DNA from 2 places in the Paraburkholderia sp. IMGN_8 genome. Region 1 is predicted to be linked to the other one. Evidence: predicted binding sites of a transcription regulator. Region 1 holds the regulator's gene; the other holds the start of a gene.

Region 1 (3,243 bases):
CTCGCACGGCGGCGCCATTAGAGCCACGCATATCTTCAGGCTGCGATCATGAATATCCATTTTCCTCAGGAACGTCCGGAATATTGCGCTCGCGATCTGGTTATCGCCTTTCCGGCAGAGATCGACGGCGTGCGGCTTCAGTGCGCGATTACCGCGGAAGCGCTCGAAGATCACTTTGGCGCACAGTCATTGCGTGAAGACGACCTGATCGCCGCGTTCGATACTCACCGGTATGCGATCGAACAGGCTGCGCGGCGTTTGCTGAACGAAGTGGGCGCCACGCCGGTCATGCTGCACAGCGGCTACTTCCGCTTTTGCGATTGATGCGGCTGGCAATAGACATTGGCATGGGCCGCGTCGGCTCTATGACACCACTTCGGCAAGCGGACGCCGCGGCGAGTGTGGGGCCTGCCGGCCGCGGCCGATGCGCAGCAGCAATTGCGGCATGCCGTCCAGATTCAGCGCGGCGCGCAGTTGCTCGCGCAGGGTAGCCACTTCGATCGGCTGATTCAGATAGGAAGCGGTGATGCCTGCGTCCGCTGCGGTAAGCAGCACCCGTTCAAGCGCTTGACCTGCCGCTAGCCAGGCGGCCGCATCGTCCGCTCCGGTGGTGATGCACAGCAGTAACGGCGAGCCGGCGACCAGCGTGTGATGAGCGGCCGCCATGCCGCCGCCCAGGTCGAACGTGCGAATCACCGAGCCTACCAGCGGCACAGCGAGATCGAGCAGGGCGCGCATGCCCGGCGACAACGCAGGCATGCCATCCTGACGGCGCCTCGGGTGGATCCAGCTCGCAAGTTCGCGCCGGAAGCGCGGATCCTTGAATTGCGCATGATCGGCTTCAGCAATCAGCGTGGCCAGACGCTCGCGGATGGCCGCGTTCTCCGCACAGACGATATCCGCGCCCTCGGCGGCGCCGGCTTCCTCGAGACGCTGCCGGAGGTCGGCCGGAATGGTCTCGTCGGCGAAGGTTTCGCGGGTCGTGACGCGCCGCGGTATCGCGTCGAACAGCGGTGCAAGGCTGGTATCGCAATGGCCGTCGCGCAGGACCCGCAAATGAGCTAATACGTCCACGTCGGCCAGCGATGGAAATAGCGTGATCGCGTAGGCAAGACCGAAGCGGCTCAGCGCAACGCGGAGATTGAGCAGCGCCGCGCCACAGCTGATGATCAGCTCGCGATCAAAGGGATCGACCACCGGCAGCGCGCGCAGACGGTCTGCGCACAGCGTGACGCAGTCGCCGTCGACGATGAAATGCCAAGGTTGCGTGTTATGGCTGGATGGCGCCAGCACAGCGTATCGCAGTGCAAACCGCAGTTTTTCCTCGATGCTGGCGTTTGGGTCGAGTTGATGCTCGTCGACGGACCAGGCCGTGTTCTGGGAAAGTGCATTCATTCCGGGCCTCCTGCGTGTTTTCCGGATCGGTGCCGAGCCGTGCATGCGCTGCCCGGACTAGACCCGCGCGAGGCCTTCGAGGTCGAGAATCCTGATCTGCTTGCCATGTGTATCGACCAGGCCGTCTTTCTGAAATTTCGAAAACATGCGGCTGACGGTTTCGAGTTTCATCCCGAGGTAGCTGCCGATCTCCTCGCGCGTCATGCGCAAAATGAATTCCGCCGGCGAATAGCCGCGTGTCTTGAGCCTTCCCGACAGGTTCAGCAGGAAGGCGGCGACCCGCTGGTCGGCGGACATCGTGCCGAGCAGCATCATGAGGGTGGCCTCGCGAACGATCTCGCCGCCCATCAGGCGATGGACGTGCTGCTGCACGACCTTCACTTCGCGACACATGACTTCCAGCAGATGGAACGGGATGATGCAGACTCTGCTGTCCTCGAGGGCGATCGCGTCGCAACTGTGCCGGCCCGAGCAGACGCCGTCGAGACCGATCGAGTCGCCGGCCAGATGAAAGCCGGTGACCTGTTCGCGGCCGTCGCGATGCATGACGACGGTCTTGAACGAGCCGGCGCGAACCGCATAGATGCTCTGGAACGAATCGTTGGCGCGGTATAGCGATTCACCCTGTTTGATCGTGCGGGAAACGCAGATCAGCGACTCCAGGCGCTCCAGTTCGGCCGGCGTCAGGCCTTGCGGCATGCAGATCGAGCGCATCGTGCAGCTTGAACAGCGCGCGGTCCGGCGGGCCGGGACTGACGTTGCGAGCGCGGCATTGCCTGAAGCCGGCCGCGGGACACGCTGGCGCGGCATGATTTCGGAATGTTCGGCGACGTCAGACATGGTGTGCTCCTATGTAATGGAGTAATTGAGGCCACGCGCGCGACGCTCGTGGGCGATCCGCGTAATCGTGCTGCATGCAAGATCGAACTCGCTTGTCTTGTCGAAGAAGTACTGCGCACCGGCCGCAAGGCACGCCTGCCTGAACCACGCACTCGAGTGATTCGTCAGCACGATCGTGATCACCGGCGACCCGCTCCGCGCAAGGCTATGCAGAAGTTCCATACCGGTGCCGCCGGTCAGACGCAAATCCATGACCACGACATCGGCTCTGGCGGCGTCGATGCCGGCGAGCGCGGCGCCGGGTTCCTCGGCTTCGCCGACAATCTCGACAGAATCGATTGCGCCAAAGCGTGCCGCTATCCGTTGTCTGATCGGAATTGCGTCTTCGACGAGAAAGACACGCAGTGCTTGCTGGGACGGGCTTGAGTTCATGACTCGAAGTATCGGCGGCGCTGTCTCAAATTAAAATCGGCGGCGAGCGAACTTCGGGTAGGCGAGCGCGAAGACGTGTAGGGGATTTCCTACACGCGACGAATGGACGGAAACAGGATGGAGAGCGCCGCGCGACCGGCGATCGGGTGTGAGGATCGAATCTCGCCCGGCGGCCGGAACGCCGCCCCGGACCTAGATTTCGTCGTCTTCTCCGAGCAGCTTGTGGCGCAGCGCGTAACGCACCAGCGCGGCTTCGTGCGGCATCTGCATTTTTTCGAGAATGCGTGTTTTATAGGTACTCACCGTTTTGCTGCTGACGCACAATTGCGCGGCGATTTCGGTGATGGTTTGCCCCGCGGCGATGCGGCGGAATACATCGAACTCACGGTCCGACAGGCGTTGATGGGGCAACGTGTCGGCCGGCTCGTTCAGGCTCTGCGCAAAACGCTCGGCCATCGCGAGACTCACATAGACGCCCCCGGATGCGACTTTGGTGAGCGCCGCGACCAGTTCCGCACTGGCGCTTTCCTTGGTCAGATACCCTGAGGCGCCCGCTTTGAAAGCGCGTACCGCATA
Region 2 (3,243 bases), 1.5 Mb from region 1:
ATAACTGATAGCCTCGCATGGCCCAAGGATCTTTTTCTGAAATGACGAGCTTGCCGTCGCGCAAAAACGCATTGTCCGCGGCAAGGCCGTATTGGTGATAGCTCTGAAACGCTGCGGCATTGGTGACGTTGCCCCCCATTTGCGCAAGCCGGTTTTGCCGCTCCGGACTGCGATAACCTTCCAGCAATGCCATTTCATACCCGTACTGCTCGTGCATGATTTTGTAGACGAGCAATAAACGCGTCCTGAAGTCGGCGTCGAGCAAATTCCAGTCGCGGCTCGCATCTTTTAGCGCGGGCCGAATCTGCTCGACTTCCTGCGTTGCAAATACCTCTGGCGGCAGCGGCGGCGGGGGCACGAGCTGTTCGCCATTCAATAACGCAGCAATTTTCTCGTCAGGTACCCGTGCAGTGTCATCGAATTGGAATAATTGCCGTCCGCGTAATGCCAATGCCACCAATGGCGGCGTCGCAAGAATACCTGCGGTGGTAAAAATCAGCAAGCGCCGCTTCGCCAGTAAATTTTGCATATCGACCACCGTCGATTGCGAAATTTTTGCCGAGCGTGCTAATTGACCGCGAGCGCGCGATGCGCCACGCGATGCCCGGCGCATAACACGGCCATGAATATCGAGCGCGGCGCCTAATAAAGAGGCGCGTACCGCCGGCAATAGCAGCATTGCAGCGATCACGACAGCGATGGCGAAATAGGCAACAAGTACAACGGCAATCAAAGGCGACCCCGGAAATTGGAAACAATTGTATTTTGCAAAGCTTGCTCTTAGAATCAGGCCTGCTCGGAGACGAGCCGGAACGTATTATCACGGCGAATTAAACCAGGATTCAATGAGACAGTGAATGAGTGCGCCGGACAGTTCGAATTCCAAAGCCCCGCCTAGCCTGTTATCCGATAAAGCTAAAGGCGCTGATAGCAATGGTTCGCGGATTCTTGCGAACCTCGAAGGCCGCGTCGCGCCGCCTACGGATAAACCACGCCGGTCAAAAACGCCGCTCGCGTTGGTCGCCTTGCTGGTGATCGCCGCCGGTGGTTGGGGCGCGTGGCATTTGCAGCAGCATACGCAGACTGAAGCGGTAGCGTCGGCTACGCCGGCCGCACCGAATAGTGCGGAGAAAGCCGCGTCGGCGTCCGGTGCGAGCGGAGCCGGGCAAGTCAGCGCGAAAGCGGCGGCTCCGGCTGCTGCGTCATCGCAGGCGGCTACTATCGTCGCTGAGGACAGTGACAACCAGGCCAAGCCCGCCGCCGCCTCCGCAAGCGGGGACGGCAGCCGCCTGTCGCGCGCGCTTGCCGACGGTGCCGAGCCGAGCAGCTCGCCCACGCCTGTTGCGTCAGCAACGGCCGCGTCGGCTGTGGCTGTGCCCGCGGTGAAACACGGCAAACCTGCAACGGCTGTCGCCAGCAATACGAAGCATGAAACCGCGGCGGCTCACGGCAAGCACGCGAGCGCGCCGACGGAGGTCGCTCAAACGAAGAAACCGCGCCCGGCTGCCGGCAACGGTAAGGCTTCGAAAGATGATTCGGATGCCGATCTATTGGCGGCGCTGGTGGCGCGAACCAAACCGGCCGATGCGAAAGCGGCTGGCGGCGACACCACCAAGGTGAGTGCTTCCGCGGCCCCCGGCAACGCAAAGTTGGCCGAGCGGGTGAAGGAGTGTGGCCAACGCGGTTTCTTCGAAGACCAGTTGTGCCGCTGGCGCGTGTGCGACGGTCATTGGGGTAAAGACCCGGCATGCCCGGGTGCGTCATCACAGGTACGCCAGCCTTAATATCCTGCAAAGCGCGTCTTAGTGACGCACTACCGCATCCGACGCGTCGCTGAGTTGATTCAAGTCAATCCGGCCGCGCGCTCTGTTTGGAGGCGGCGCATAGAATCATTGAATGCGCTCCGTCTCCTCCTGGCCTCTTGCCTCCAAACTTGCTGCTCTCGTCGCTACGTTGCTTGCGTTGGCGCTGGGGTCCATCGGTCTGACACTCTGGATCACCTGGCAACTCGACGGCGGGGCGGCCGCGATCAACGAAGCCGGGCGCATGCGGATGCAGACCTATCGCGTCGCGCTGATGCTGCGCGATTCGCCGTCTGACGTCAACGCACTTGCGCATCAGTTCGACGAAAGTCTGGAGTTACTGGAAAAGGGCGATCCGGTACGCCCGCTGTTTGTTCCGTGGAATGCCGAGGCGCGCGAACGCTTCGCCCGTGTACGAGCGCAATGGCAGACCTTGCGTCCGGTCTGGACCCGTGCAAGACCACCCGCGGCTACGGACGTCGCTCGCGAAGCAGGTCATTTTGTTTTGCTCATCGATTCGTTCGATAGCGCCATCGAAGCGCAACTGGCGCGCTGGACCGCGATCCTCAATGCGTTGCAACTCGCGCTGCTGGTGCTGGCCGTCGGCAGTGCGCTGGCGTTGCTGTATGTCGGCCATTTAAGCGTGCTGGCGCCGGTGTTCCGGCTTACCGGCGGTCTTGCGCGTATCGAACGCGGTGACTTCGATACGCGTATCGAGGTGGAATCGCAGGATGAATTCGGCCAGCTTTCGGCGGGCTTCAACAGGATGGCGCAGAACCTGCAGCAGCTATATGCCGGTCTGGAACAGAAGGTCCGCGAAAAAACTGCCAGCCTCGAAACGGAGCGCGCGCGTCTTGCAGCGCTCTATGAGGTCAGCGCATTTCTCTCTGAAGCCAATACGCTCGATGCACTCGCGCGGGGTTTTGCGCAGCGCGTTCGCCGCATAGCCGGTGCGGATTCGGTGGCGATTCGATGGTCCGGCGAGGCTAATGAACGCTACCTGCTGCTGGCTGGCGACAGTCTGCCACGCTTCATGATCGAGGACGAACAATGCCTCGCGTCGCGCAGTTGCCTGTGCGGCCATCCTCAGAGCATGCCTGGCGCACGAGTGATTCCGGTGCTGGCCGCGGGTCCCGGTGCGGCGACGCTCGGTCATTGCGCGCGCGCCGGTTACACGACGCTCGTGTCTGTTCCTGTGATTCTGCATCAGCGCACGCTTGGCGAGATCGATCTGTTCTTTCATGAAGCCATCGAGTTGTCGGCGCAGGACCGCGACCTGCTCGACGCACTCGCGAGCCATTTGGCGGGCGCGATGGAAAACCTGCGCGTGACAGCACTCGAAAGGGAAACGGCGGTGTCCGAGGAGCGCGCGTTGCTCGCGAGCGAATTGCACGATTCGATCGCGCAGTCGCTGGCGTTTCTGAAAATCCAGGTGCAACTA

What was found. The regulator FNR, encoded in region 1, switches genes on or off when oxygen is low (the NO sensors DNR and NnrR bind a similar motif). The targets are predictions, from matches to a motif close to TTGATNNNNATCAA.
Region 2: a site for FNR is predicted at 1,839-1,852, ahead of WN982_RS31255 (type IV pili methyl-accepting chemotaxis transducer N-terminal domain-containing protein). Genes of this name have one in related genera too.

The regions. Positions count from the first base shown of each region.
Region 1 is NZ_CP150901.1:801,237-804,479, forward strand. It holds gene WN982_RS24885 (DUF1488 domain-containing protein) at 49-324, shown strand; gene WN982_RS24890 (nitroreductase family protein) at 364-1,395, opposite strand; gene fnr (fumarate/nitrate reduction transcriptional regulator Fnr) at 1,453-2,235, opposite strand; gene WN982_RS24900 (response regulator transcription factor) at 2,245-2,667, opposite strand; gene WN982_RS24905 (response regulator transcription factor) at 2,860-3,243, opposite strand, start outside.
Region 2 is NZ_CP150901.1:2,268,317-2,271,559, reverse strand. It holds gene WN982_RS31265 (M15 family metallopeptidase) at 1-733, opposite strand, end outside; gene WN982_RS31260 (hypothetical protein) at 858-1,784, shown strand; gene WN982_RS31255 (type IV pili methyl-accepting chemotaxis transducer N-terminal domain-containing protein) at 1,897-3,243, shown strand, end outside.